3 regions of the Desulfitobacterium elongatum genome follow, and region 1 is predicted to be linked to each of the others. Evidence: riboswitches for the same ligand, from Rfam matches in the RefSeq annotation. Region 1 holds a riboswitch; each other region holds the start of a gene.
The links. Region 1 has a riboswitch for glycine ahead of gcvT (glycine cleavage system aminomethyltransferase GcvT). Riboswitches for the same ligand answer to the same signal wherever they lie in the genome.
Positions count from the first base shown of each region.

Region 2: linked by a shared signal. The riboswitch ahead of ACZ42W_RS00285 (alanine/glycine:cation symporter family protein) and the one ahead of gcvT (glycine cleavage system aminomethyltransferase GcvT) in region 1 are both predicted to bind glycine.
Region 3: linked by a shared signal. The riboswitch ahead of ACZ42W_RS19165 (ACT domain-containing protein) and the one ahead of gcvT (glycine cleavage system aminomethyltransferase GcvT) in region 1 are both predicted to bind glycine.

Region 1 is NZ_AP038772.1:1,189,961-1,200,444, reverse strand. It holds gene ACZ42W_RS05555 (DUF2157 domain-containing protein) at 1-338, opposite strand, end outside; gene ACZ42W_RS05550 (hypothetical protein) at 354-1,004, opposite strand; gene ACZ42W_RS05545 (BaiN/RdsA family NAD(P)/FAD-dependent oxidoreductase) at 1,034-2,278, opposite strand; gene ACZ42W_RS05540 (DMT family transporter) at 2,520-3,488, opposite strand; gene pduL (phosphate propanoyltransferase) at 3,694-4,272, opposite strand; gene gcvPB (aminomethyl-transferring glycine dehydrogenase subunit GcvPB) at 4,541-6,004, opposite strand; gene gcvPA (aminomethyl-transferring glycine dehydrogenase subunit GcvPA) at 6,001-7,341, opposite strand; gene gcvH (glycine cleavage system protein GcvH) at 7,343-7,729, opposite strand; gene gcvT (glycine cleavage system aminomethyltransferase GcvT) at 8,054-9,154, opposite strand; glycine riboswitch at 9,252-9,326, opposite strand; glycine riboswitch at 9,329-9,437, opposite strand; gene ACZ42W_RS05510 (methyl-accepting chemotaxis protein) at 9,569-9,994, opposite strand; partial or broken gene ACZ42W_RS05505 (sugar diacid recognition domain-containing protein) at 10,082-10,423, opposite strand.
Region 2 is NZ_AP038772.1:41,898-52,381, reverse strand. It holds gene rnk (nucleoside diphosphate kinase regulator) at 275-691, opposite strand; gene ACZ42W_RS00290 (CarD family transcriptional regulator) at 1,064-1,549, shown strand; glycine riboswitch at 1,832-1,921, shown strand; gene ACZ42W_RS00285 (alanine/glycine:cation symporter family protein) at 2,078-3,457, shown strand; gene ACZ42W_RS00280 (DUF2156 domain-containing protein) at 3,594-4,535, opposite strand; gene ACZ42W_RS00275 (VOC family protein) at 4,646-5,014, opposite strand; gene ACZ42W_RS00270 (MBL fold metallo-hydrolase) at 5,141-5,839, shown strand; gene rlmH (23S rRNA (pseudouridine(1915)-N(3))-methyltransferase RlmH) at 6,046-6,528, opposite strand; gene ACZ42W_RS00260 (S1C family serine protease) at 6,786-7,943, opposite strand; gene ACZ42W_RS00255 (MBL fold metallo-hydrolase) at 7,966-8,778, opposite strand; gene ACZ42W_RS00250 (tetratricopeptide repeat protein) at 8,912-9,580, opposite strand; gene ACZ42W_RS00245 (molybdopterin-containing oxidoreductase family protein) at 9,636-10,484, opposite strand, start outside.
Region 3 is NZ_AP038772.1:4,052,683-4,063,166, forward strand. It holds gene ACZ42W_RS19155 (cupin domain-containing protein) at 190-534, opposite strand; gene ACZ42W_RS19160 (DUF711 family protein) at 727-2,094, opposite strand; gene ACZ42W_RS19165 (ACT domain-containing protein) at 2,106-2,405, opposite strand; glycine riboswitch at 2,570-2,661, opposite strand; glycine riboswitch at 2,668-2,743, opposite strand; gene ACZ42W_RS19170 (N-acetyltransferase family protein) at 2,920-3,393, shown strand; gene ACZ42W_RS19175 (undecaprenyl-diphosphate phosphatase) at 3,487-4,317, opposite strand; gene ACZ42W_RS19180 (flavodoxin family protein) at 4,499-5,143, shown strand; gene ACZ42W_RS19185 (YjgB family protein) at 5,296-5,982, opposite strand; gene ACZ42W_RS19190 (LysE family transporter) at 6,168-6,809, opposite strand; gene abc-f (ribosomal protection-like ABC-F family protein) at 6,858-8,513, opposite strand; gene ACZ42W_RS19200 (pentapeptide repeat-containing protein) at 8,922-9,698, opposite strand; gene ACZ42W_RS19205 (PadR family transcriptional regulator) at 9,715-10,041, opposite strand; gene ACZ42W_RS19210 (DUF6530 family protein) at 10,455-10,484, opposite strand, start outside.

The DNA.
Region 1 (10,484 bases):
AAGGCGGCAGCCCCCTCTCTCCAGGCAAGAGAATCCTTCCCCTTGAAAACCACCCATCCTGCAAGCACCTGCGCGAGGATCAAGGGAAGCAGTGACAGAACCGTTCTGACGGCAATCGAGAAACTATCCCAGTTCTTAGCAAACACAAGGATAATTCCGCTCCCGATCAATACTGCCCCCAAGGTTCCAAAAATTGCGAGTGCAAGCTTCAACCCGTTGGTCTTCTCAGCCTCGCCGTAATAGGACTGGATTCTCGCTGCGGTGTCTTCATCAACCACGTCATTGGCGATCCACTTTGGTAGTTCTTCACGAAGCCATTGGATATTCCGTTCTTTCATAGAAGCCCCCCTCGTCTAATCTTCAGATTGGCACTTTGAAAAATATACAAATCCACCGCCAAGCGTCGTTGTATTGAACCATAACGCAAGGTCAATTCTCTTTATACGTCCTTCATCGAGAATATTTACAAAGGCACTACTTCCATCCTCAGTATATTCTAGTAAAATAATCGTCACCCAATGCCAGCGATCCAGATTTTTTTCCTCACCATTACATAAATTGAGGAAGGCTATCGGAGAATCATTTTTTAATGCCCCTTCTAAAAAGCTAATTATTTCTTTCAACTTAGGGCGCCGATACTTATCTTTTGGCACTTCACAAATGCGGTGTTCTAGATCTACCCCCTTCGATTTCGTGAAAGCCAGCATGGGCTCATATAACATCTTCAGAGTATTGACCCCTCTTATAGAGGGGGTAACATACTTCCACATCTCCTTCATGAGGGACACCCAATTTTCTTTGCTATGGGAACACTCCTCTGATTCGAGGTTAGATTCACTATGCGTAAGATAAAAGAAAATATTTGAAGCTGCAGAAGGACCGCATCCTGAAAGGCGTTGCCACGTTGTCGGATACCATGCTTGGTTACAGCCATAATAGGTCTTATGCTTACTTTCATCGATTACCTTGAACACAGCCAGATTAGCTATGGATTCTATGGACATATGCCACACCTCAGTTATAGTCATTAGATCTAGAATTCTTCAGCACTTTTCCCCGCCAAATATCCTGAGGACCAAGCCCACTGCAAGTTATAGCCTCCGCAGTCTCCGTCAATGTCCATGATTTCCCCGGCGAAGAAAAGACCAGGTACTAGCTTAGATTCCATGGTGTTCTGATTGATATCTCTTACATCAATTCCACCTGCAGTTACTTGAGCCGCAGTCCAAGTGTTGGTACCAGTAACCTTGAAGCGCCAATCCTGCAAGATATTTATGATATTTTCCTTCTCACGAGTCGTTAAAAGTGCTACAGGCTTGTTAACATCTTCAATTCCAGCCTGTTTCAGCAATACCGGCACGAGTTGTTTATTAATAAAACCGACAAAGCTAAAGGAGACGTTCTTTTCAGGATTACACTGCCAGCGTTTCATCACATAGTTAATGAGTTTATCCTTTGGCATATGATTGATAAGCACGACCTTAACCCAAACTTCCTGGTTCATCTTTAGTCTTTCAGCAGCCGTCCGACTTAATTGGAAAATAGGCGGGCCAGATATGCCATACTCAGTAAATAATAATTCCCCTTGAGCCTTAGCCAGGGTTTTGCCTTTAACTATGATCTCCGCATCCCCCTCAAATTTGATCCCTTTGATCTGCTTAAGAAAAGGCTCGGCGAGCTTAAGCTGTACGAGAGAGGGAAAGGGCTCAATGAGATGATGGCCAAGTTGTTCGGCTAAGGCATAGCCACTGCCATTTGACCCTAAGTTAGGGGCTGCCTTTCCTCCCGTGGCGAGAATCACACGATGCGCAAAGTATTTGGCACCATCCTTCGTAAAAACCTCAAAACCCTTGGCGAGTTTTCGAATCTCCTTCACTTCTGCCTCAATGATAGTCTCTATTCCTAGCCGCTCCAATTCATAGCGTAGCACATCTAAGACACTTGAAGCCTGATTAGAGAAGGGAAAGACCTTTCCTTCCTCCTCAACCTTGTGGGTAATACCCAATTGTTCAAAATACTCAATGGCCTGGAAATTATCAAAAGCATTAAGGGCACTATATGCAAACTTAGGATTCACACCATGAAAATGGGAGATATGCATATCCGTATTGGTTAAATTGCAGCGACCATTACCCGTGGCTAAGATCTTCTTACCCACACGCTGGTTTCTCTCTAAAATGGTGACCTGAGCCCCTTGGCGACCGGCAATCACAGCAGCAAATAAACCCGCTGCCCCTCCTCCCACCACAATAATCTTAATTTGTTCTCCTCTGGACATCGTAATCCCCCTTATGACAAAGCCACTTTCATAACTTTCTCTAGACATAATATATTGTACCCGATTATGCAGCGTCCGTCGTCACACACTACGACTTTCTTCACGCTTACTTCTATTTTGCTCATCCGATCGATTATATTCCCATTATACTACCAGCCCTTACTTCTGTTAACTGTACCCGAAGTATAGAAAGACTGCTGACAAAAGCACTGTGTCAGCAGTCTGATCCAATTCACCCTTTTTATTTGACGAATGTATCTTCTTCGAGATCCTTAAAAGCTCGATCCAGCTCTTGCTTGGTATTCATAACGATTGGGCCTCCCCAGGCGATGGGTTCCTTAATATGTCTCGACTCAAGTCTTTCACTCAAAAAGGTCGAACTAAGTATCAAAACTCCTCCGATCATCTGAATAAAACTCATGCTCTCTCCTAAGGATATCGCAGCGATGATCACTGCCGAAATCGGGTCGATGTAGCTTAAGACAGCGATTGTCTGTCCCTTAAGTTCCTTGACCGCTGTAAAATATAAGAAGTAAGCAATTCCAGTATGGACTATACCGAGAATAAGGATTAAAAGGATGGAGCTTGAATTCAGGTCGGAAAAGCTCATATGCTTTTTCGTTAAAATATAGGGTAAGAGGACCAAAGCTGCGACTATTAATTGAACTAAGGTCGTCTCATAACCGGACAGATTCTTAATAAATTTATTCATTAAAATGACGCTGGCATAGAGAGCCGCCGCTGAAAGGCCAAAGAGTATACCGACCGGGTGATTATAGGAACCCGCCGCAGTATTATCCCCAATATTCACGATTAGAAATAGTCCGATCATAGCAGTAATGATAGATCCTACCTTGAGACGGGTAAGTTTTTCCTTAAGGACAAAAGGGGCTAAGATCATTACGAATATTGGAGCAAAATAATAACTTAAGGTTGCATTTGAAATCGTCGTGAATTTATATGACTCGAACAAAAATATCCAATTCAGGCCAATCGCTGCGCCTGAGAAACCGAGAAGTAGGCCATTCTCTTTGATGGATTGAAGGGATGGCTTCTGTCGGACGAAGAAACTAGCACAAAATAAGAATAAGCTGCCGATGACTCCTCTTAGAAACGCAATTTCGCTCGAAGAGAGATTAATTTCCTTCACAAAAACCCCGATGCTGCCAAAGGTAAGCATAGCCGTTACGAGTTTGAATTTTCCACTCACTGCTCTCTCTCCTTATTCGATGTTTTAAAAATCGCTTATACCAATGGTAGTCCAATTTGAAGCTTTGAGCAATAGGTTCAGAAACTGTGCTCCATCCTCCAGAGCATTTTTACCTGTGTCATGTTCTTCAAAAGATAAACATCAAAAGCCACGAAGTACGTTGATCTGTACTTCGTGGCTTTCTAATGCTACAAGGAATTTTCTTTTAGTCGAGAATAACGTCTACTTGATCCCCGTTTTTCAGTCCAAAAGCATTTCCTTCATCGGTATCTACATGCATGTCCAAAGCATAGTTCGGACTGACACGAATCAAGACACGTTCAAAGATCCCCGCACGAGGTCCTGGAACTGAAACTTTAACATGATCTCCATCTTTAAGGTTATGCTTTTGTGCATCTTCTGGAGTCATATGAATATGGCGAGCAGCAATGATTACTCCCTGTCCAAGTTGGACTTTACCTGCTGGACCTACGATTTCTACGCCAGGTGTTCCATCAAGGTCTCCAGAATCATGTACAGGCGGCTTTACCCCTAACTTAAAGGTATCAGTGGCTGCGAGCTCGATTTGAGTCGCTTTGCGGGCTGGGCCAAGTACCCGAACGTTAGGCATTGATCCCTTTGGACCGACTATGGTTACAGTCTCCTCAGTAGCAAATTGTCCTGGTTGACTTAAATCTTTTGTACGAGTGAGTTGATGACCTGCACCAAATAAGATTTCGATATGTTCTTGGGATAGATGAAGATGACGATTGGATATTCCGACAGGTACTTTAAATGCTTCCACTATAATAACCTCCTGGTTTAGTATTTTTCTGACTCGGTAAATGTTACTAATACATTATACTCCTATTTTCGCCAAAATCCATTTTTCTAAAAACTTTTAACTTTAAGATTCCCCAAAATATAATAACACATGACCTATGAACAGAATTACTTTTCACTATTTCTCAATTTTTAGGCCGCCATTATTTCTTAAAGAAAATCCCTCCCCGCACGAAGCGGAAAGGGAATATAAAGGAATTTAAGTGGCATTATGCCATAATAAAAATAAACTAATTACTTTTTCGCCAGCGAAGATCTGGCTTCCGGGCAGCTCCTGTCTCATCCAAGCGGGTGACCAAAGTATTGTAAGGAGCATTTTTAACGAGTTCTGCATCGTTCTTCACTTCATCGGCAATCCGAATTAATACGTTAGCAAACTCTTCTAGAGTTTCCATGCTCTCAGTCTCAGTGGGTTCGATCATCATCGCTTCCTCTACGATGAGCGGGAAGTAAATCGTCGGAGGATGATATCCGTAATCTAAGAGCCTTTTTGCAATATCCAAGGTATGCACGCCATAAGATTTCAAGTTCTTCGGAGTGATGATAAATTCATGCATGCAAACCCGATCTAGGGGCAGGTGATAATGTTCTTTCAAGATACTCATAAGGAAGTTAGCATTGAGTACGGCATTTTTTGAAGCATTCGTGAGCCCTTCCCCGCCTAAGGCCCGAATATAAGCATACGCTCTGACAAGCACGGAGAAATTAGCATAGAAAGCACGTACACGGCCAATGGAAAGTGGACGGTCATAATCCAAGTAATATTTCTCCTCTGGAGTACGAATGACTACAGGTTTAGGTAAATATGGCGCAAGGAATTCCTTGACCCCGACAGGTCCTGCACCCGGACCTCCCCCACCATGTGGAGTGGAGAACGTCTTATGAAGGTTTATATGCACGACATCAAAGCCCATGTCTCCTGGACGAGCAATTCCCATGATGGCATTCGCATTCGCTCCATCATAATAGAGCAGTCCTCCGACATCATGAATAATCTTAGCAATCTCGAGGATATTCTCATCAAACAAACCGAGGGTATTCGGATTGGTAAGCATTAAGGCTGCGACTTCTTCATTTGCTACTTGCCGTAAAGCCTCTAAATCCACCCCACCCCGTTCATTCGAAGGGACTTGCACAATCTCGAAGCCCGCCATTGCTGCAGTCGCTGGATTCGTTCCATGAGCAGAATCCGGAACAATAACCTTAGTCCGTTTGCTATCTTGGCGATGTTCATGATACGCCTTGATGATGAGAATCCCCGTCATTTCACCATGGGCACCTGCTGCAGGCTGCATCGTGAACGCATCCATCCCGGTAATTTCTCCCAAATCCTCCTGAAGTTCGAACATCAGTTGAAGTGACCCTTGGGTTAACTCTTCCGGCTGATAAGGGTGAAGCTGGGTAAACCCAGGAAGACGGCAAAGCATTTCGTTAACCTTCGGATTGTACTTCATCGTACAGGAACCAAGCGGGTAAAAGCCGGTATCTACTCCATGGTTGAAGGTTGAAAGTCGGGTAAAGTGGCGAACGACATCCCCCTCAGCGACCTCAGGTAAATCGGGTGCTTTTTCCCTCAGAACTTCAGAGGGAAGTAAGCTATCGAGTGGGATTTCCGGGACATCACATTTCGGAAGACTTACCCCTGTTCTACCCTCCCCACTTTGATCGAAAATAAGTGGTTCTAAAGCTTTCATTTTACTTCCCCCATTCTGGCCACGAGCCTATCAATCTCTTCCTTGCTCTTTGTCTCTGTTACACAGAATAGGAGATGATGGTCAAGTTCAGGGTAGAAACGGGATAAATCGAGACCACCAATAATCTTATGTTTAAGGAGTTCTTCATTGATTTTAGAAGGGCTAACCTCTGTCTCTATAACAAACTCATGGAAGTATGGAGAGGAAAAGGCGACGCTCATCCCTGGGAGTTTTGCAATCTCTTGAGCTGCATAGTGTGCCTTCTGGAGATTAAGATTCGCCATTTCCTTCAAGCCTTTCTTCCCTAACCCAGCCAAATGGATGGTAAAAGCTAACGCACATAACGCTTCATTAGAGCAGATATTTGAGGTCGCTTTCTCACGACGGATATGCTGTTCTCGAGCTTGGAGGGTTAAGACATAACCCTTTTTCCCGTTCTTGTCTTTGGTGGCACCCACGATACGTCCAGGCATGCGACGAACGTATTTATCACGGCAGGCTAAAAATCCAAGATAGGCTCCTCCGTAGTTAAGCGGGTTTCCGAAGGGTTGCCCCTCGCCCACGACGATATCCGCACCTAACTCTCCAGGAGACTTAAGAAGTCCAAGGGAAACGGGGTTCACGGACATCACGAGAAGAGCCCCTTTGCCATGAGCGAGCTGTCCAATGCTCTCTGCCTTCTCGACTGAGCCGAAGAAGTTCGGGCTTTGGATTAGAACTCCTGCAACCTCCTCTGTCAGGACCTTTTCGAGAGCTTCAAGATCGACAACACCGTTCTCGAAAGGAATCTCGACAATCTCCACTCCGCGCGGCGGTAGATAGGTTCTTAGAACCTCCCGATACTCTGGATGAATCGTCTGGGGAACTAGGACTTTACTCCGACGAGTCGCGTCGCAACTCATCAAGGCAGCCTCAGCTAAAGCGGAAGCTCCATCATACATCGAGGCATTCCCTGCGTCCATTCCGGTTAATTCACAGACGAGAGTTTGATACTCATAGATCGCCTGAAGTGTTCCCTGGCTAATCTCGGGTTGATAGGGTGTATAGGCTGTATAAAATTCGGAACGAAGCAAAAGTTGATCGACAAAGCTTGGAATATAATGTTCATAAGCACCTGCTCCGAGATAGGAAGCATAGTCATCGATCGTTGTATTTTTACTGGCAAGCCCTTTTACATGCTTCACGAGTTCAAATTCAGACATTCCACCTCGGATGCTTAACTGAGCCTGGCGCCGAACGCTTTCCGGGATATCCGCAAAAAGCTCTTCCATCGATTTTACTCCGATCCGGGCAAGGATTTTTTCCTGCTGGTTCGCCGTGTTCGGCACATAATTCATCTTAATGGCCCTCCTCCGCTAGAAACGCCTCATATTCAGCGGCTGTCAGCAACTCATCTAAGTCTTTAAGATCATCGGCTTCTACCTTAATCAACCATCCATCACTATAAGGGGCGCTATTCAAGAGATCCGGCGCATCCAGAGCATCTTGATTATATTCAACTACTTTTCCACTGACCGCAGAAATAATATCAGAAACTGCTTTGACAGACTCTACAGTCCCATAGGATCTTCCTGCGACTACAGTCGTTCCGTTTTCTGGCAGTTCTACGAAAACAACATCCCCTAGACTTTCTTGAGCATGCTCTGTGATTCCGAGAGTTACGATATTCCCTTCAACTTTCGCCCACTCGTGGGATTTGCTGTACTTTAATTCTACTGGATTCATAAATTCATCCTCCTAAACTTATTATTGATACTTGATACTTAGCTTAATTTTGATTCTCGTTAAAAACTTAGTCTATAAAAGCCTAAATCCTTAAAATAATACCCAAGGATTTCGTTTTACAAAAGAGAGCGGCTTCTAAGCGAGCAGGAAAGCAAACTTCGCGAAAAGTATGCAGCGGAGACGGGTTGGAAACACGACGTTTCCAACCGGCCACGAGGCATGGACGCCGATTTGGCCGGGAACCCGTCGGAGCGGAGAACTTGAGCGATTAGTTTGCTCCGCGTAGCTTACGGAGCGAACGGTGGAAAACGAAATCCTGGAGAATCACGCTTTCTGTCTCTTATAGAACAACGACGGAATTATCTGTGCCTTGACCGCCTTACCCCGAATGATAACCTCCAAAGTTTCTCCCTGCTGCGCTAAGTCTGCACGAATGAGTCCAAGCGCAATATTTTTATCCAAGGTTGGGGAGAAGGAACCTGAGGTTACAAAGCCTACCTCTTCTCCAGCTTTTTGAAGCGGATAATGGGAACGAGCAATCCCGCGCTCAATCATTTCCAGCCCGACAAGTTTACGGGGAACCCCTTTTTCCTTTTGTTCAAGTAGCGCGTCTTTCCCGACAAAGCTTTCTTTCTCAAGCTTTACAAAAAAACCAAGCCCTGCTTCCAAAGGAGAAATATCTGGGCCAAGTTCGTTGCCGTAAAGGGGTAACCGAGCTTCGAAACGAAGGGTATCCCGTGCACCAAGTCCAATCGGCTGTATTCCTTCGGCTGAACCTTCTTCAAGAATTTTTCTCCAGAGCTGGGACGCTTTTTCGGGAGCAAGATAAACCTCAAACCCGTCCTCTCCGGTATAACCGGTCCGAGAAATAAGACAAGAGATTCCATCCACTACACCGTGTTTAAACCAGTAATATTTGATTTCTGCCAAATTTACAGAAGTGAGTCTTTGGAGAATTTTCTCTGCGAGGGGTCCCTGCAAAGCCAATTGGGCAACTTGATTTGAACGGTTTTCCAATTGAATATTAAATCCCTCTGCCTTCTCCTGCATCCAAGCGAAGTCCTTATCGGCATTGGAGGCATTAACTACGATGTAAAAATGTTCCCCATCATAACGATAAACTAGTAGGTCATCAACGATTCCCCCATTGGAATAACACATCGGAGAATAGAGAATTTGGCCATCCTGGATACGCGTTACGTCATTTGTGATTATGTACTGAACAAATGCAAGGGCGTCCTTTCCTTTGACGTCCACCTCTCCCATGTGGGATACATCGAAAAGTCCAGCTTTGGTCCTTACTGTATTATGTTCTTCGATGACACCTGCGTATTGGACCGGCATTTCCCAGCCCCCGAAATCAATAAGTTTGGCTCCTGCTTTTTGATGTTCTTCATAAAGGGGGGTTCTTTTGAGTTCTGTCACTTTCAGACACCTCCTTAAAGTTTGAGTATGCACGAAATTTAGAAAATCATGATAAGAATTGTTAAATAAAAAAAGACAGAAAATCGCGCATCGCGCAACTCTGTCCTTTAACCTGAGAGATTCGCCTTTCGGCTCCCCTTTGGTGTTCTCCTTACGAGAAACTCTCCAGAGTCCCGTCTTCCAGCAGTACTTTTGCCTGAGAGCTTCCCCTCCTGAATGAGCGATCATCAGGAAGTTTCTCCTACGGCGCCCGGCTTTGCCGAGTCTCTCCTACTGAAATCATCCGGAACATATTCACTTTTCCTTTGCCACTCTATTATAGTCGCCAAGGGGCTTATTCGTCTACTAGGTAAAAAAAGATTTTTCAGTTTCTTTTCGAGACTAACTGCCACTAAGACTCCTGCATCCTACGAGCTAAAGCTTTTGAGCAAGGGCATTCAGTTCATTTCCAACCTGTTGAACCTCTTCGACCATTCGGGTAATCTCCTGTGTAGCCCGGGCTTGTTCCTGTGTAATGATATTATTCTGAAATACTCCTTCAGTAATCTGCTCCATCGTTCCTTGAAACTGTATAAGCAATTCATTAATCTCATTAGCCGAACGATTACTCTCGTCAGCAAGTTTTCGAACCTCTCCCGCCACAACAGAGAATCCTTTTCCTTGCTCTCCAGCTCGGGCTGCCTCAATCGCCGCATTCAATCCCAAGAGATTGGTTTGTTTGGAAACGCGTCGAATAAATTCTAAGGCATTCCCTGTGGCTTTTACTTGTTGTTGAGCGTCCTGTGCCACAGAGGCTACGGTTTGGCTGACGCTTGCAACCTCCTCTGAGGAGGCTGCCATTTCTTGAATGGCACCGGCGGCCTGTTCTAGTGCTTGTCCTAAACGTTCAACCTGCTCCCTAAGCGTTCCTTTCAATTCTTCGTCACGCATCGTGGAAGCGATCATTCCCGCAGCTACCTTGGCGACAGGTGTGACAATCTTCAAGGGCCCTGCAATTCCAAAGGTGCCTACCTTCTGTCCCTCCAGTCGAATAGCAATGTTAAACCCTTCACGCTGCCCTTGAGAATTTTCCTCATCCTCTTTGGTCACTGCGATTTCGTGGATCGGAGTCGTCATGATGCGAAGTGCCCCATTATGAACCATTCCTATCCGTTTTTTTGCTGAATCCGCAATGATCTTCCCACTGGGATCACAAACAATGCCGTGAAAGCCGCTTTCCGAATAAATTAAATCCACAATACGATGAGCAAGATTTTCCGTGAGCTTCATGCACCTTCATCTCCTACCTCAGCAACTCTTTTTTAGGGTCGCACTCTGTATCACACTATTC
Region 2 (10,484 bases), 1.1 Mb from region 1:
ACCCTTTGCTTGTGTATCTTCGATACGGTGTCAATTCATTTCTGATTAAAAAGATTTTATTCTACACCTTAGCTTAATTTCCCTCTTTTTTGGCCATAAGACATTATTCTTCAAAGAGTTTCTCGGAGAATCCAATCGCTGATTAAGTCTTGCCTATTAGTCTTACCAAATTCACTTCTCTTAACGCATCGCTTTTCATCCACTTCATTTAAGATAAGGTAAGAGTCAGGACACTGCTTTAGTTCCTGACTCGTTTGTCTCTCCGCCATTTCAGTTAGAGCTCATAGTCCCCTGCGGCTTCAGGTTGATATAAAATCTTTTCCACTTTTAACTTGACGATACCAGCTGGAACCTTCCAATCAAGTATATCTCCTTCTCGGAACCCAAGGATAGCTGTCCCTACAGGTGCCAATACTGATATTTTGTCTTCAAGCAAATCAGCATCCTCTGGATAGACAAGAGTATACATCGTTTCTTCCCCTGAGTCCAAATCCCTCAAGAGAACCTTCGAATTCATAGTTATGGCATCCGGTGGAATCTCTTCTGAGGATACGATATTCGCTTTTTCCAATTCATGTTCGAGATCTTTTAAATAGTCCTTATTCTTAGCCGATCCGAATTCCCTCTCTTTGTTAATGAGTTTAAGTAGACGTTCACGGTCAGCAGATGTGATGTCAATTATTCTAGCCATTTTGTCCTTATCCTTCCTTTTCTCAATAAACATAGAGCGACTATCGTTCGCTTGATAGCCGCTGTTTTATACCCTATTCGACTCTAAATGTGGGAATATGATGAGTCCATCTAGGTTTTATTATAGATTATTTTCCTAGATATGTAAATCCTTTACTCTCAAGGGTCCTCTCTTTCGAGATGAATTTGTCTAAACAGTAAATCTCTAGGGTAAGACCATATATTTTTGGAAAATCCAGTCTTTTTATCATTATTTTCGAAAAAACGGTATTGACATTTTAATTTACAATATGGTAAAATAATTATTTTGCATTGAATGTCAAAGCATGATATACTTAGATGTAATCAACGAGTCACATAGGAGGTGGGTTTATTGTTTCAAGTTGGCGATAAGGTTCTTTATCCTATGTATGGTGCAGGCGTAATTGAAGCCATCGAAGAAAAGGAAGTCCTAGGAAAAAACCGAATTTACTATTTCCTAAATATCCCTCACATCAGAATGAAAATAATGATCCCTATTGAAAAGGCAAATGATTTAGGCATTCGACAGGTCGTCAAACCCGATGTTCTACAAAATGTACTCGACGACTTGTATAATGGGGAAACCGACCCCTTAAGTGATGATAACCAGAGATATCGTCGAGATATGAATAAAAACAAGATAAAGTCAGGCGATATTTACAAAGGAACTGAGATCATCCGTGATTTAATGCGGAAAAGTAAAATTAAGAAGCTAGGTTCTGAAGATAAAACGATGTTGGAAAACGCCCTCCGAATTTTGACCAGCGAATTTATCCAAGTCAAAGAAGTTCCAAAGGAGCAAGCTATAGATATGTTGGATAAAGTCATCAATATCTAAGTTAGAGACCAACTCAATGTGAATTGATTGGTCTCTTTTTGTGTAACAAAGGGACGGCTCTAGTTCTCTCTTTCTGGAATTCGAAGACTCTTTTTGAAAGTATACATAATTCATAGCCAGCTTCCCAAGAATTCCCTTGAATAAAAGGGTAAGCGAAACTATAATATTAAATAATTAACTAAAAAACTGAATAATTACTGGATGATATCTACGGGAGAGTGGCTTATGGCTCGCCGAAGAAGTTAAACTTTCAGGCACTTGAATTTAAGTAAGACCGTAGATTGACAGAACTCTGGAGAGACCCAAATCGGGCGCCGAAGGGGCAATGTATTTTTTCGTAAATCTCTCAGGCAAAAGGACAGAGTATGAATGTTTATTAAGGGACAGCTTTTAAGCGATCTCTTCTTAGACTTATACTTACACTACAGAGTCAAATCCTTTACGATTTGGCTCTTTTTATAAATAAAAGCAGTCCCTCAAGAGACTGCAACAAAGAAGATTAGAGGAAATAAAGGAGGAGACAAAACGATGGAAGGCTTTCACAATTTTATTCTCTGGTTAAACAATTACCTCTGGGGCCCCCCAATGCTGATTCTACTTTTTGGTACGCACTTATTTTTAACGTTTCGAACACGCTTCATCCAAAAATACATCATCAAGGCAATTAAACTCTCTGTAACCAAGGACACATCTGCTGATGGGGATGTAAGTCAATTCGGTGCCCTTACCACAGCTTTGGCTGCAACCATTGGTACTGGTAATATCGTCGGTGTAGCTACCGCGGTTGCCTTGGGCGGTCCAGGCGCTGTACTATGGTGCTGGCTTACAGGAGTATTTGGTATCGCAACTAAGTACTCTGAGGCCCTACTGTCTGTCAAATATCGAGTCAAAACCTCTGATGGGACAATGCTCGGTGGACCCATGTATGCACTCGAAAACGGGCTGGGTCAGAAATGGCTTGCTGTGTTATTCTGTATCTTCACTTCGATTGCCGCCTTTGGGATTGGTAACATGGTTCAAGCCAATTCGATATCTACTATGGTCTATGATACTTTTACCGTTTCTCCCTATATCAGCGGTCTTATTATGGCAGTCCTCACTGGTGTCGTCATTATTGGTGGAGTTAAGTCCATTGCCAACGTGTGTGAGAAACTCGTTCCGTTCATGGCCATTTTTTATGTCCTTGGTTGTATTGTCATTTTAGCTATGAATTCTGCGTATGTAGCTCCTGCCATTTCTTTAATCTTCAAATCTGCCTTTACCCCTAGTGCAGCTGGTGGCGGCTTCATTGGAGCATCCGTAATGATGGCTGCACGCTACGGTATTGCTCGTGGCCTCTTCTCCAACGAGTCTGGATTAGGATCAGCCCCCATCGTAGCAGCCGCAGCTCAAACGAGAAACCCTGTTCGGCAGGCTCTGGTTTCTTCTACCGGAACCTTCTGGGATACTGTAGTTGTTTGCGCAATGACCGGTATCGTCGTAGTAAGCAGCATCATAAGAAATCCTGCGGCCGCAGAGGGCTTAAAAGGTGCTGCACTGACCAATATGGCCTTTGCTCAAATTCCTGTGGTTGGTCCGATTGTTCTTACTGTAGGGCTTTTAACCTTCGTATTCTCAACCATCCTGGGCTGGTCTTACTATGGTGAGAGAGCGATTGAATACTTATTTGGGAAAATAGCGATTATGCCTTACCGCATCCTCTGGGTCATCGCTGTATTCGTGGGTTCTACAATGAAACTTGCTTTGGTATGGGATATGGCTGATGCCATGAATGCCCTGATGGCGGTTCCAAACCTCGTAGCGCTACTCCTCTTAAGCGGAGTCATTGTATCAGAAACAAAGAAGTATCTCTGGGAAGAGCGTTTGGATGAGGTCTCAGACGAGCCTATTCGCCTCAGCGGAAAATAAAATTTACCATGCAGAATAGGAAGCACGACCTTATGCGGGTCGTGCTTTTATTTTGCCTTTGGCATTTCCTAGAATATCTATGAACATGAGGGTCTAAACGGGTTGAAAAGAGGGAACAGGTCCCTCTTTTCAACTTTTAAGCCCTGATAATCATTCTCTCCGAATAACCCGTCTCACAACAAATGGGGCTAACAATAAATTTTTTCTCAAGTTTTATAGGATCATAGGCCAATTTGGCCTTTCTTAACCCGAGTATTCCCAAATCCTCTTCTCGATTGATATACATGACATTGTGCAAATAATTTTCTGCGAAGGTTTTATTGATAAAGGCGTAGATACCTTTATATTTTGTATTCCCTTTTTCGATATGAATGACCGCCATTTTACTATTTACTATCTCTCCAAAAGTAAAGCCAGCGATTTTCCCATCGACATACACTGCCATACCAATAACTTCGAGGTCCTCAAGGTGGTTTAAGACGTCTCTGATCCCCTCAAGCTCACAAAGGAGCTGCCTACTTTTAACCTTCTGGTTCTCATACCATCGGCTTGCGAAACCCAAGCAATCATCGATAACTACCTGATCGTGAATATCCTTTACTTCGTAGCTATAGCTATTGATGAACTGATTGTAGTGATTTTTCCTTTTATGCAGCTTTTCTCCCGAAAGATGAATCAATCTCTCTGTTTCATAGATATAGTCGAAATTCTTAACATCTTCTAGGAACAAGATATTTGATCCATAAATCTCTGTCAACTGTTTCATAAAGGGTTCTTCAATATCCCTAAATAGAGCTTTGAATCCTGGATCTTCTTGTTTGATTTTGATCAGTTCTTCGATTATGCCGGACAATTTTTCCTCAGAAAAACCAATAGGCTGCATAAAGAACGATCCAATCTTTTCTTCAGTCTTTTTTAGAACGAGCGAATCGTCAATCACCGCATATTCTACATTACAATACTTTTTCCATAAGTAGAGTGTCAAAAAGGAATACTCATACGTTTTAAATGTATAATTTTTAAGGTACTTCTGGAATAAGGCTCTATCTTCAAGGCCTAACGCTTTAAATTTAATCATCTTTACCACCCATATTAACTCTTATCTATTCCATTTCAAAAATGGGATTAACCCAACAAAAGGTAATCTCTCACGTAGATTACCTTTTTATCTAAGTGTGTATCTATCACCTACCGTCTAGGGAGAATTTCCACCCAATAATTATCCGGGTCATTAATAAAGTATATTCCCATCTCCTTATTTTCGAAGCATATACATCCCATTTGTTTATGGTGTTCATAGGCCGCTTCGAAGTCATCAACGGTCAAAGCAATGTGGAATTCATTCTCTCCCAGATTATAAGCCTCTGCCCTATCTCTCAACCAGGTTAGCTCTAGCGTATGACTGGAAGAGCCATCCCCAAGATAGACAAGGATAAATTCTCCATCTTCTTGTTCAAGCCGTCTAACTTCTACAAGTCCTAACGCTTCTTTATAGAAGTTAAGACTCTTTTTAAGGTCAAGGACATTAATATTATTGTGGTCAAACTTAAATCTCATATACTATCGTCCTTTCTTAATTTACGCACTCAACGATATTTCTTTTACTCTTATTGTAGTAAAATTCTAAGAAGAAGACAAATAATAACGATTAATTATTGTATAATCCATTACGAGGTGATTTAGATGGAAAATTCAAACCTTAATTTTCAGTATATCTATCATAGCGGCTTTAGCGTCGAGACAGAGCAGAATTTATTCATATTCGACTACTATCAAGGCTCGGTTGATCTCAAGGATAAAAATATTTATGTCTTTTCCTCACATGTCCATTCAGACCATTATAACCCCCATTTCTTTGAATGGCAGAAAGAGCGACCCAATATCCAGTACATATTAAGTAGCGATATTGAGGGAGACCCTAGTATCCCTCAAAAGAAGGACAATATCACCTTCATATCTCCCTATGAGGAGATCAGCGTCAATGACATAACCATCAAAGCTTACAATTCTACGGATGAAGGTGTTTCGTTTCTAGTTCAGTCTGACAGAACTCATATTTTCCACGCTGGAGATCTGAATTGGTGGTACTGGAGCGGTGACCCTCAGGCGGAAATCGAGAAAGCTGAGAGAATGTTCAAAGACGAAATACTAAAGATCAAAGGTGAAGACATCGATATCGCCTTCTTCCCCGTTGATCCGAGATTGGAACAGTATGACTCAATAGGAGCAGAATACTTTATTCGAGAAATCAAACCACGAGTTCTTGTACCAATGCACTTTGGAGATGATTTTATTACACCGAGAAAATTTGCGGATAAAATGAAAGATTGCCCCACTCAAATCATTGAAATTACCCACAGAGGCCAAAAGTTCTCACTCTAATAAGGGATACTTAAATGTAGCTTAGTTACGCCTCCAGTTTAACTTTATACCCCATGGTAGATAAGTTCGGTGGAATTTGAGTCGTTGTATAATTCATACTTATAGGTGTCCCAGTGCCAGTTAGTATCGAATATGTCTTCAGCAGTGGTACCTGCTTCTAATTGAGTATGCCCCGCACTTTTGATGCAGGGCATACTCGTTTAGTGTTACTTATGATAAGGCTCACTCTTACTGATTTTCATCGCTCGGTAAATCTGCTCCAGGAGCATAAGCCGAATGAGGGGATGGGGAAAGGTTAACTGGGAGAAGGACCAGCGGTAATCGGCCCTTTGTCTAACCGTTTCTGATACTCCGAGCGAACCTCCGATAATGAATACGATACTGCTTTGACCGTTGACTGCAAGCTGATCTATATACTCAGAAAGGCCTATAGAAGAAAACTCTTTACCCTTGAGATCCAGTAAAATGACATAATCCTGAGACCCAATACCTTTTAGGATTCGTTCTCCTTCTTTCTGTTTAACGCGTTCTTCGTCGGCTAGTGAAAGCCGTTCTGGACAGGGTTCATCAGCTATCTCCATCATATCAAGACGGATGTAAGCACTTAACCTTTTTGTGTATTCCTTAATTCCATCCAGCAAAAACTTTTCACGAATTCTCCCAACTGCAATCACTTTTACTTGAAGCATTACACTACCTCATCACTCTAAATATATATAATTAGGCTTATGCCCGAAAGACACTGCCTTTCGGGTTGTTAGCTTTACTAAGGGAAAGCCCTAGTTGAATGTATTCGCTTAATCAGGTAATGGCTACAACAAGGGAGGATCATGAGATAGCCTCATACCCTCCCTTATCCTACTCACTCTATTAACTTCGAAATGTATTCAACCTGTATAATACCCATCGATACAGCGCCCATGGCGCTATGGCTTGATTTAAGTGATTACTGAGGCTTTAACTCTACCAAAGTAAGCTTAACATCTTTCGTCTCTCCATTCCGATAGTAGGAGACGGTAATGCTATCCCCCGATTTAAACTTAAACAATTCATGAGTCAGCTCTAAGGAACTCTTAACCGTTACTCCATTAATTTTCACCAATACGTCTCCGGCTCGAATTCCAGCCTTGTCGGCAGGGCCTCCTGCAGAGACTTGGGATACATAGGCTCCCGCTGGCCAGCCCTGTTGGGCAGCCCATTCCGGAGTGTAACGATTATCAATGGATACTAGAAGTCCTGGATGACTTGCATACCCTTTTTCGATAAGCTGCTGAATAATTGGGAGAGCATCTGTAATCGGGATTGCAAAGCCCATCCCCTCAAAACCAGGCTCTGCATTTTTCGCTGAGTTAATTCCAATGACCTGACCCTTATAGTTCACTAAGGGACCACCGCTATTCCCCGGGTTTATCGCAGCATCCGTCTGAATTAAGTTGAAGCTGGATTCTCCTTCAATCAGAAGGATACGATTCTTCGCTGAAACTACACCCTGCGTTACAGAACGGGCAAACTCTTGCCCACCGGGATTCCCGATGGCAACTACTGGTTCACCGACTTCGAGTTGATTCGAGTCCCCAAGTTGAGTCGCAGTAAGGTTATCGGCACTGATCTTAACCACGGCAAGGTCCGTACGAGCATCTTGACCGACTAAGGTCGCATCAACATTTCTACCATCTGCCAAGCTTACGACAAGCTTCTTAGCATCAGCAATAACGTGATAATTTGTGACGATATACCCATTCTTGGCATCGACGATAAAGCCAGAGCCACTTCCCGCTTCGGCTAGTCCTGCCGTCCCACCGAAAATTCGTCCGTGCTGCTGAAAGTTTCCTATGCCTACAACGGCTGGTCCAACTGTTTTAGACACCTCAACCACTGGAAAACCCGACGGGTTGGTAACATTAACCGGGGGGGTAGAAGCCCCTTGTCCCAAAATCACCTGATTCGTCTGAGGGCGGTTCCCATAAAAAGGTGGGACCAGTGCAACCGCAATTAACCCACCAAGAATAGCACTGATGAGAGAAATTGCAATAGTAGAGAATAAACGAGGTCTACGATCTCTCGAAGAGTGATTCGAATGATTAGGATCATTATAAAAACTCATACTTTTGAACCTCCTTGCCGCTTTAGTCTTCTCCCAAAATAATGAGTTCATGCGGAGTATAACGCGGTGCCACTCGCAATCGCAACTCTGGATTTTCCTTGGCGATCCGTGATCCTTTTAAGGCCCGAAGAATAGTCGCTAATGCCATCTCCGGGGTATTGTTCTCCTCGCTCAAATGGGCCAACACGACACGTTGAGTATTCTCAGTAATCCATTCTAGCAATCCTTCAGCTAACTGCTTATTTTCTAAGTGTCCGAAGTTCCCGCTAATTCGCTTCTTTAGATACCACGGATAACCACCCTGCCAAAGCATCTCGTGATCATGATTTGCCTCGACAACCAGTGCATCACAGCCCTTTAGATTCTGATGCATTTCTTCAGTGATAATTCCTGTATCTGTCGCAATTCCAATAACCTTTTTCCGAGCTGTGCCTGAGATATCAGTCTCTACTCTAAGCCCATAGCTCTCTTTGCTATCATGAGATGTTGGAAAAACTCGCAAGTTCAACCCCGCACATGAGAAAGAGTCCGTCACGATGACCCTTTGCTCTTCTGTAAGCTTTCCTACTGAGCGGTTCATCTCCCCCCAGATCTTTGCAGAGGCGTACACCGGAATCTTAAGTTTTCGTGCAACCGCTCCAATCCCCTTGATATGATCGGAATGTTCATGAGTAACGAAAATCCCTTCTATTTCTGAGGGAGATATGTCTAGCATCGAAAGGTTATGTAGTGTTGCTTTGAGGCTTATGCCACAATCGACAAGAAGACTTCTCTTCTCATGCCCCACGACAATTGAATTGCCGGAGCTACCACTTGCAAGAGTCGCTAAATGCATCTAAATCACCTCTTCCCCGCAACAAGTGTATTATAGCAAATCTAATTCCTTCAATAGATACTGTATTTGTGAACGTTTTGTTAAATTTTGCTTTTGAAAAAATAATAAGAAACACTAAGAAAAAAACTGAGGCTTATTTAGCCCCAGATGTTGATGAACCCGGATTATTGATACTTCCCGACTTTTCAAAAGAGGCTTGAAACTGCTCCTGTGCGGTACTAATGAGACCCTTGAGTCGTTCTGTATCATTCGGGGAAGGATTTGAAGTGGTTAAGGCCGTATTCCACTGAGCTATAGCTCCCATATAGTCATTCTTAGCACTCATAAGGAAAACCCCATAGTTCAGCAATGCATTAAGAAAGTCCGGCTTTTCCGCTAAAGCTTGTTTAAAGGTATTTTCAGCAACCTCATTTTCCCCTCCATAAAAGGCTGCGGTCGCCATATCCACTAAAATATTAACATCCTTTCGGGTCTTAATAACTTCTTGATATTCACCTACAGCTTGTTTGAAGATCGGTCCTGCTTGTTCAGGATTCTTCCCTCCCTGTGTCGCCACCGCTAAATCATAGTAGGCATTCGCGAGATTCAGACGCGAAGCAGTATCCTGAGGATTCGACTGAACAGCTTGGCTGAGACTATTTATTTGGCTTTGGAGACCTTGAGCTGTAGAATTAGCACTATTGGAATAGACGGCATTACTATTACTTGAATCGGAAAACAATAAAACAAATGAAGGAGCAATCATACTTATAGCTATTAAGGTCACAATCACAATTGCAAATGTTCTATGGTTTTTGCGCACGAGCTCATTCCTCCTACTTATTCTTCTATTCCTTATTTTAACATTTTCCTTAAAGTTAGTCCACCAACCATTTTCGCAATTGGCAATGCGCCTCATAATAAGGTGTGCTTTCTCCATAATCCGAACCCTTACCGCCGAGAAGCTGATTCACTCCAAAACCCTCCACTGTACCTCCCTCGGGTAATACAACAGTTTGAGGATGAATATCCTCAGATACCGATACCCAGGCTAAAAGCTGGCCATGTTCTGTCTCGACGAGAGCACGGTCCCCCGTTGAGAGATAGTACTTCTCTGCGACTTCCGGGTGAATGTAGAGATGGAAGCCCTCGGATTCATGGAATTGAGAATGAAGAGCATGGTGTGGGTGGGGAGTAAGAAGATGCCAGGGGTATTCCTGCCTTTCTAGCGTACTAGAACCACAATCTTCTTGGTGGAGATCGCTAGTATCTTGGAAATTATTGGGACCTTGGAGTATCCTGTTTCCTTGTTTATAAGCGGAAAGCATAGGATCCGCAACCCTGTCACCATATTCGGCTAGGGCTCGCTCAGATGCCAACTCAATTTTCCCGCTCGGCGTTTTAAAGTGTAAATCTCTCCAGGCTACTTCTGGGATATAGGGCGCACGAAGAGGAGCCCGGCGTAAGCCCTCGAGCGTGATTCCTTCGTCTTTTAGCGGAGATAGAACATACTCCAACCATTCTTCAGGAGTATACGGAAAATCTTTCTCTAGGCCTAACCTACGGGCTAGCTCTGTAAAGATCATCGGCTCTGACTTGGCCTCCCCTTGAGGCTCAACAACCTTTTGCGTAAGCTGAAGCATTGTACTCCAGGATGTAGCAACCAAGTCCTCATCTTCAAAGGGTGTAGTGACCGGCAAGATAAGGTCTGAATGTCGTGCTGTCTC
Region 3 (10,484 bases), 1.9 Mb from region 1:
CTATGAAACAGGGAATTTGTCTAGCTCTAATGTAAATATTTAAACGAAAAAAGCTAGACTCGGATTCGAATAAGGAAATCATGTAATTATTCACCATAACTTAAGGGTAAGAAGCTATTCAAGTTGCTCCTTACCCTTTTCGACTGATCACTACGCATTCAAGAAAAAACATATAAGTCAATCCCTTTATTACTCTTTTGGCTTTTTGATAACCGTTAGAAGCATCTTAAACCTTTTACGGGCTTCTAGGCTATGTGGAATATCCGAGGGCATAATGACTGTTTCCCCTTCTTTAACCGTTAGAACTTTATCTCCGATGGTGATTTCCGCTTCCCCATCGAGAACCTGAACCAAAGCATCTCCTGAAGTCGTATGTGTACTTATTCCTTCCCCTTCATCCAGGGAGAATAAAGTAATGTTTACTGCAGGGATTTGAGCAATTGTCATGCTGATAACTTGACCTTGTTTGTATTCGATAAGTTCTTTAAGATTGAGAGCTTGTGAGAATTCAATATTTTTCATGATATTAACCATTTAAAGTCCCCCTTTAAATTATCTTTTAGCTTATGACTTATTCTAACCCTTTTAGCATTTAAAATAATGTGATTGGAATCACTTTAAAATGAAAATATTTCCTCCTCACTCTTACCCTCCATATAATTCTTTACCCCGCATCACTCGACTCAGACTTGATCCTAGTGATACGGGGTAGTTTTCGTGTAAATCTTAGTTTGATAAACTTGTAATGGGAGCGGGAATCCTCCCTCCACGCCTTATAAACTGACGAGAAGAGAAAGGGTTAATCTTAATGACGGGTGCTCCACCAAGTAGCCCTCCAAATTCAACTCGATCTCCAGCCTTTTTCCCTATCGCCGGAATCACTCGAACTGCAGTCGTTTTTTTGTTGATCATTCCAATGGCTGCCTCATCAGCAATAATGCCCGCAATCGTCTCTGCCTCAACATCCCCTGGGATTGCAATCATGTCTAGTCCAACGGAACAAACACAGGTCATTGCCTCAAGCTTCTCTATGCTTAACGCTCCTGTTTCTACGGCATAGGACATCCCCGCATCTTCAGAAACCGGGATGAAAGCCCCGCTCAAACCTCCCACATGAGAGGAAGCCATGGCTCCACCTTTTTTTACCGCATCATTTAATAATGCTAAAGCAGCAGTAGTTCCATGAGCACCACAGCGTTCCAAGCCCATATTCTCTAAGATTTCGGCAACGCTATCCCCTATAGCCGGCGTTGGAGCCAACGAAAGATCAACGATTCCAAATGGAACTTTTAATTCTTTGGAAGCCTCGCGCCCAATCAACTCACCCATTCGTGTAATTTTAAAGGCTGTGCGCTTGATCAAATTGGCCAGTTCCCCTAAATCCGCATCCGGGTGTTTTTTTACAGTATGTGCTACAACACCAGGACCACTTACTCCTACGTTGATAACAACTTCCGGTTCTCCCACACCGTGGAAAGCCCCCGCCATGAAGGGGTTATCCTCTGGAGCATTGCAAAAGACCACTAGCTTAGCTGCAGCAATCCCGTCCTGATCCGCAGTGCGGTGCGCGCATTCGAGAACGACTTGTCCCATCTTTAAGACGGCATCCATATTTATTCCAGCCTTCGTCGATCCGATATTCACTGAAGAACACACGTATTCGGTCTCCGCAAGGGCCTGGGGAATCGCTTCAATCAAGGCTTCATCTCCGCGGGTTAAACCCTTTTGGACCAGCGCCGAAAATCCTCCTAAGAAGTTAATACCCACTGTTTTCGCAGCCCGATCCAAAGTTCTCGCCAAGCGAACCATATCCTCTGGATGAAAATTAGATCCCAGCAGGGCCACTGGAGTGACTGACACTCGCTTGTTGACAATTGGAATCCCGTAGCGTGCAGCCAAGCTTTCACCAACACTCACCAAATTTTCTGCTTGGCGAGTAATTTTATCGTAAACCTTCTGCTCCACGCGCTTTATGTCATCCCCAGCACAATCCAATAAACTGATACCCATGGTTATCGTACGAATATCTAGATTCTCATTTTCAACCATTTCAAGGGTCTGTAAAATTTCATGAGGTGCCAAGTGCATTTTCATGATAAGCCTCCCTATACTCTGTGCATGAACGAAAAAATATCCTCATGCTGTACATTAACTTTCAAGCCCCGCTCCGTTCCTTCGCGCTTCAATTTCTCGGTAATCTCAGCTAAGGCTACAGAGGATTGACTGACATCCACGATCATAATCATGGTAAAAAAACCTTGCAAGATGGTCTGACTAAGGTCCAATACGTTAATTGAATTCTCAGCTAAACGCCCTGTTAACCAAGCAATAATTCCGATTTGGTCTTTTCCCAAGATTGTAATAATGACCCGATTTGATTTTTCATGTGTTGTTTCCAATGGCATTTTTCTTACCTCTTTTCCATCTTCTTTTTGCAGTCTCTTCCTTATCATTCCCATTCATCCCACTAAAAAAGAGCCAAATCAGATTTTGATTTGACTCTGGAGAGTACTTTAAAGAATATTTTTAAAAAGGAAATAAGACAATTCCATGAATTATCCTCATCAAAAATATATCCTCTGTCCTTTTGCCTGAGAGATTTAACAGCTATAGCTGTTTTGCACCTTCGGCGTCCTTTCGGAACTCTCCAGAGTCCTGTCCGTTTCCAGTTCCACTTCATTTAAAGTACCTGAGAGTATAACTCCGTCGGTGGGCGTAACCGCCACTCTCCTGAAAACATCATCCAGCCCTATTTAATATTAAAACGTATTATAAACACAGTTACAAAGAATTGCAACCCCAACTTCTCATGAGGGGATCTACTAAAGCTGCAAGTTGAAAAAGACTCAATTGAAAAAGTCCAGCCTTCAGCTTATGATTATTCAATAGCAAGGACATTAGGTACGAGGAGGAGTTTCGATGAATATAAGAAAAGCAATCCTTGACGACTACGCTGGAATAATTGAACTATACTCAGAACTTGATGGATTGCATCGTTCGAATCACACAGAACTCTTTATACAGCCCGAGGGACCTTCTCGGTCGAAAGAATATATTACCGATTTAGTTCATGGTAATGATAAGGCTCTTTTTGTTGCCGAAGAGGATTCCCAGATTATTGGTCTAGCAGAGTGCCTCATCATGAGGTCACCAAACTTCCCTGTCATAAAAAAAAGAGAATGGGTTCAGCTCGATAGTATTGCAGTAAGGCATGATTACCAGCACCGAAATATTGGCTCTTCCCTTTTAGACGTCGTCATTCAATGGGCTCAAAGCATGAACATCGATCGGATTGAAGTAAAAGTGTATTCCTTTAATACGAATGCACTTGAGTTTTATAATAAAAATGACTTCAAAGATTTGGCCAGAATAATGTATCTGAATCTGGAATAAGAAATGTACATATATACTTCTAGAAGCAACTGCAAGAATGAGACTTTTTCTATGACCTTTATATGCCACTCGTTGTACATCTATAGAATAGAATTATAAATAGATCACATAGATTAAAGCAGCTAGCACAATCCGATAAAGCGCAAACGGCACAAGCTTGATTCGGTTAATAAGATTTAGAAACAAACGAATAAAAAGTAATGCGAATACAAAGGCACTGATAAAACCAACGATGAAAAAGGGTAAGACATCAAGCGTAAAGTATTGCCAATTTTTCAAGAGAGATAAACCACTTGCTCCTAACATTATCGGAACAGCCATGATAAAGGTGAAATCGGAGGCAGCGCGGTGACTCATACCTAGAATGACTCCTCCCGAAATGGAAGAACCCGAACGCGAAAATCCCGGCCATAAACCTAAACATTGAAAAAGTCCAATCCCGAGTGCTTGTTTATACGTTATTTGGTCTACTTTCTCTACTTTAGGTTCTTTTGGTCGGACCCAATCTGCGACTATCATAAGAATGGCCCCGATGACCAGTCCTATGATAACCGTTTCCACTGAGAATAAGTGCTCATCGATAAAATCCTCGAAGGCAACCCCAAGTACCCCGGCTGGGATCAAGCCTACAATAACTTTCTTGAGGCTTAACCTATCCCTTTGTTTCGAATTCAGGGTCTGTTCTCTGTGTAGTCCTAAGAGATTCATAAAACGCTCTCTAAACAAGATAACTACTGCTAAAATCGAACCCAACTGAATAACAACTTTGAAGGTATTGGCCACTGGCGCGGTAAATATTACTTTCGAATGAAGCCATAAGTCATCGACAAGAATCATATGACCCGTTGAAGAAACGGGTGCATACTCCGTTAAACCTTCGACTATTCCTAAGATCAATGCTACGAATAATTCCCACATGTTCATTATTTATTGTTCCCTCCGTATTAAGTCTTCACGGACTACTTTAAATGCAAAGCTGTTAAATGTCTACCTTAGCTCAAGCTCAAACCCTTAATGAGTACGAACTTGTTGTATTTGTCCCTTCCCCTATAATGATAGTATCAGTTAACGTTAACTGAGTATTGAATTGGAGATGATAAGAGCTATGAAAGTAATCGCTGTTAACGGGAGTCCTAGAAAAAAATGGAATACCGCTACATTATTGCAAAAAGCGCTTGACGGAGCAGCATCTATAGGCGCTCAAACTGAACTAATCCATTTGTATGACTTGAATTTCAAAGGTTGTACCAGCTGCTTTGCCTGTAAAAGGAAGGATTCCAAGCATATTGGTCACTGTGCTATGAAGGATGACCTAACTAATGTCTTGGGAAAAATTCTAGAATGTGATGTCCTCCTTTTGGGTTCACCCATCTACTTCGGAAATATCACCGGAGAAATGCGTTCCTTCTTAGAACGTTTGCTCTTCTCCAACCTTTCCTATAACGAGGGGCATCGTTCAGTTTTTGAAGGAAAGATAGCTTCAGGTTTCATTTATACGATGAATGTCCCGGAGGAAATTCTGAAGCAAGTAGGCTACGAAGCAGTATTTCGCTCTATCGCAAATAGCCTGCGAATCTTGAACGGCACTTCAGAGTATATCCTCTCCACTGATACCTACCAGTTTGAGGATTACTCCAGATATGAAGCCTCCAGGTTTGACGAAAAACACAAATCTCAAGTGAAAGCAGAGCAATTCCCCCTCGATTGTCAGAAAGCCTTTGACATGAGCGTTAGACTAGCAAGCATCTAAGCAATAATATTCATCAGATCCTGCAATCCTCAAGCTTGCAGGATTTAATTTATTACGTGTAGAGCGTAGCGAGGATTCGCATCCTCAGGCCAAATTTTCAAGTTAAATGGGTCCCCAGAAGATATCTTCTGGGGACCCATTTTTGTGGAGCCCTACCATTGTCGACCTGGGTCGTTTGCCATACTATTTACTGTACCTTGAGGATAAAGAACGAGATAATGATCCATCATGGGATCAGGATTACTATTAGTCGGTTGTGGAAATACCAGCTCGATTTTAAATTCTTGTCCTGCAGTATACCCAATGATTTCTTCCCCATTAACTTTTACATCATAAGCAGGAGTTCCATATACTTCTTTAGTCATAGTGAGGGAGAGTAACTGCAATTGTTTATCGTAGGACCGTACCTCAAAAATTTGCATACCTTTATTAAAGCCAAATACGCTAACATGACTTAAATATGTCGCATAATTCCCTTTAGCAGCAGGAACCCAATCGACTTTATCCGGTTCGCCCCATTTTTTCTTTACATCTTCCAAGACACTTGTCTTTGCAGGAAAGTCGCAATTGATGACTTTCCCTTGCTCAGCTAGCTTCTTCATGTTCAATAACAATCCTTGAGAAGGATTAGTAGCCTGAGTTGAAGATGACGGAGTTGTTTGGGGTGATGGACTCGGTTGAGTCGATTGATTTGATGAAGGCGTCTGAGTAGCCGAATCAGTTTGTGAGGGGGGATTCTGAGACTGAGAATTTGATGGAGAACATCCGACGAGAAGAGTTAGAACGAATGCAGTAATCATCCATTTTAAGGCCATCTTATGAGCTGCTTGTGTAATCATGATAGTCTTCCTCCCTAATACCTCTGTAACGTTTACGTAATTACAGGCTGTTGGTTGCTGGTTGCTGGTATTTTCTCCGAATATCCTGCAAAAATTTAGAGAGATTGCTCTTTTTATCTATTAAGACGCTATTGAAAGCCCTGTTCTGACAAATCGAGAATAGTTTTAAAACTTCTCGTAACTCGTTAGCCTACGAAAAACTGAACTCCTGAATCGATGAAATAAATCGCTATCCCGATCAAGAACAATCCACAAGCCCAAAGAATAGTTCGGTAAATAACGGGGGTAAATAAGTGCCGACCGGTCGCGACTGCACCTGAAACTAGGCTATACCAGATTAAGTCCGAAGAAATGTGCCCAAGATAAAAACTTGTTGATCCTAAAATCCCGTTCTTCCCTGCGAGAACGAGAGAGGTTGTACCCACTGTAGCCCACCAGAGAGACCAGTATGGATTTGAGGCAGAGATTGTCGCTCCTAGGAGAACGGGATTCATCTTTTTCGCAGGTTGCGTCGAGGTTAGGGATAAGTCTAAATCTTTATGATGCGCTTCTCGGAACATTCCATAGGCCATCCAGATGAGAAAAGCACCACCCACTAACCCAATCAGGCCTTTAACACTCTGTTGATTTAAGATTGTTCCAAAGCCTAATAAGAGTAAACTGACTAAGAGGAGTTCTAAGAGCGCGTGTCCTAGGACGATAAGCGGTCCTGCCACGAATCCACGACGTAGACTTTCATTAATCGTTACAGTTAACAACGGGCCAGGCATAATTGCTCCAGAAAACCCCATAATTAAACTCGCTAGAAAAATTGAAACCAACTCCATCGTGTTCACCCAGCCCTACGCTAATATTATTAACTCTGGATAAATTCTTCAAAGTTCGTCCGAAACCCTCTTAAGCCTCTTCAATTCTCCTAATATCTCATGATACTCCTTGTCTAAAGCTTTTAGATCGTCTCTTTTCGAGGGCATAGAAATTCTTCCCACGACCTCCGATAACCGATGTTGCAATATAAAGATATCCTTTAGAATATCACACTTATCCTCCTTCAAGCATTTGTTTCTACTCGCCGTGTACTCCTCATAGCTCCCTCTAAACACTTTAATCCCATGATCTTCTATCGTCATGATGTGGTCAGCAACGGAACTAATAAACCTTCGATCATGAGAAACAAACAGTAAGGTTCTATCATACTTTTGAAGCGCTTCCTCAATGACTTCGAGAGACTGCATATCCATATAATTTGTTGGCTCGTCTAAGATAAGCAGATTCATGTCTTGTAATAGTATCTTCGCAAAAGATGCTTTAACTCGCTCTCCCCCACTTAGTACACTTATTCTTTTATAAACATCCGCTCGTTTGAATAACAATCTTGCGAGCAATGTTCGTGCAAAGGTTTCTTGGTATATGCTACCTTCCATAACATTTTCGAGAATGGTCGAGTTTTCATCTAAGATACTCATGTCCTGACTAAAGTAGCCTAACTTTGCCCCTGGAGCAATTTTAAGGGAAGCCTCCTTATCCAATATCATTTTGAGCAACGTACTTTTTCCGCATCCGTTTGGTCCAATTAAGGACACCTTGGCAGCATTAGAGATGTTAAACTCGGCATCTCTGAAGATGACCTTGTCTCCAAATGCCATATTTATATTCTTACCCTCGATGATCACTTTACTGTAAAGCTTCTTCGAGTCTGCTACATCGAGCTTAATTAGCTCTTTTTCCACGGGTCTTTCTTTAACTTCTAGATGATCCACTCTTGTCTCGGTACTTTTTTCTGCTCGATCAAGACTTGCCTTAGCCTTTTGATTGCCCATCTTATGAAGTCTAGCCTCGGAGTTCCCCATCCTTTTAGGAGTTTTTTTCATCGTCTTTGCCTTTTGCTTAATATCAATTATTACTCCCTCAAGCCGCTTCTTTTCATTTAAATACTGCTGATATTCAAATTGAATCCTTTCTCTTTCCTTAGCTTTCTGAGTACTATAATCGCTGTAGTTTCCGCTATATATCTTTATCTTACCGTCCTCTAGCTCCACTATCTTGTTACACAGCTTATCCAAAAAGCTTCGATCATGGGAGATAAGAACCAGCCCACCCTGGTATTCTGCAAATTGACGTTCCATGAGTTCAATACCTTCCATATCAATATTGCTGGTGGGCTCGTCGGCAAATATCATTACACTGTCATGACTTAAGCTTTGCGCAAGCTTAAATCTGGTCTTTTCTCCTCCACTCATATTTTCGTTCCAGGTACCCGCAACCCCGAATTTGGAAGCCATTTCTGAACTCACGTTTTTGTTTTCAGGCGATTCAAGTTGGGAGATATAGGAGCATGTTCCGTATAGCTTAACCCACCCTTCATCAGGCTTCAATCTTTGACTTAAAATATTGATCAACGTGGTCTTTCCCACTCCGTTCACACCGATAATCCCTATTCTGTCTTCTGAATAAATGCTTAGATTCTTTATTTCAATGATCAGTCGGTCTCCAAAATACTTTTTAATATGATTGCATTCTACTAATAACATAAAAGAACCCCTCCTAATAAACCGGAGAGGATAGCGTCATAGCCTATTGCGAACTAAGAATTGCTCTTAAAACCCTAAGTAATGCGCCTAAAAGTCATTCTCGGCACACATCTTAAGATACTAATCGCTAATTAGCTCATAAATTCAACAAGCTACCCACAGTTCAGAAAACACTATCCACTCACAAATTCTATAAAATGCATGATAAAAAGTCGTATCGATTACGACCTTATCAAAATTCCATTTTACCTCCATAGTTGAGCGAATTACATTTTCATTTTCTGCGGATACCTTGCCTTTCTTTGAATGAAATCTAAGAGTCTTATTAAGATTATATAGGGTCTTCTTAATGAATGTCAACTTCACGATAATACGCACTCAACGCTCTTAACGAGTACTAGCACTTGGCTAAATAACAGTAACATTATCCAGTTTTGCCTTATACCCTTTTAAGAGCGCATAAGTTAGTTTATCCATTGTAGTCCCCTCAAAAATCACATGTTTAACATCTGATTTAAAGGAAACATTTTTAAGAATTGCATTGCGAAAGGATGTCCTCTTTAAACCGGAATGGTTGAAAACGGTCCCATGAAGCGTTTGATTATCAAAGCAAACGCCAGATAAATCAGAATAACTAAAATCTGTTCCACTAAGTGTGCAATTTTCAAAACTAGCACCCTTCAAATTCGATTTAGTAATTTTCGCCTCTGCGAGATTGGCTCCATCGAACTTAGAATTTTCAAGGTTAGCACATTTAAACGATGTATTGCTTAAGTCTGAACAGCTAAAATCTGACCTCTCTAGATTACTATAATCAAATTTCCCCCCTTGGAGAGCAGAATGACTGAAATCCGTACCACCCATGTTGCTAAAGGTGAATTTAGCATTCTTCACGCTAACCGCTTTAAGATCAGAATTCTCTAAATTACTTTTTGAAAAATCCATACCGATAAGTTGCTGTAAATCCCTTGTTTTCTCATTGATGCTTTCCACGAGTTCTGAGACCTCTCCGATTGATTCAACAGTCATATGAAAAGCGGCTTCTTCGGCATGCCCTTCGTTTTGTAGATCTTCGAATTTCTCCTTCAAATCCTTGTATAGTTCTTCCTTTATTTCCTGAATCGCTTTCATATCTTGATAAGGCGCAAAAACCTTGTCGAGATATTCCTTAAGTTTTTGATTCACATCATTTCCACCTTTCTTAAATTAATTTGTCAATAATTTTCTTGGTAAACTCCCAGTCAGCTTTATTAACTTGATAAGTATTCTGACCTAAAGGGGTTATAGCGTAGTATTTTCTTCTACCACCCTGAGTTTCGTCTCCCCAATAGGAGGTAATGTTTCCTTCTTGTTCCAGCCTTCGAAAACTTGAATACAGCGTTGCTTCCTTTAATTCATAAAGCCCTTCACTTTTTCCAATAATCTTTTTATAAATTTCATAGCCATAACTGTCTCCTTCTCTCAATATCCCTAAGACGATTGTATCAGTATGGCCCCTCAGTAAATCCGAGGAAATTTTTCCGCCCATCAAGTTCGCCTCCTTGAGCATAATATACATCATATTACTTTGTCTGTCAAACTACTTTTTCTATTATAAATATATGATTGTCAAACAAAAGGGAAGACCAAGAGCTCCCTCAGTCCATGAACCAAGGAAGCTCCAATAATCGCTTATTCTTATAGCTACTGTGCTATTAACTTCCTAAGAGTATTCTAGACGCGATTGACTTTGAGGTGGCTCAGCGTAATACTCTGCTAATGCTGCAAAAGAATTTTTAGGCTCCCAGGCACCTGCTTCCTGCTTCATTCTTGTCTAGTATATCCTACCCAAGACAAAAATCTCTAAGGCAAGAAACCTCTTATCCGCTTTCCGAATAGGAGGTTTCTTTTTACCTATACCCCTTTTGTCCTAAGAAACAAAGAATTTACGTTCGCACATTTTTAATATCCCATCTCTTTAAGAATTCTGGA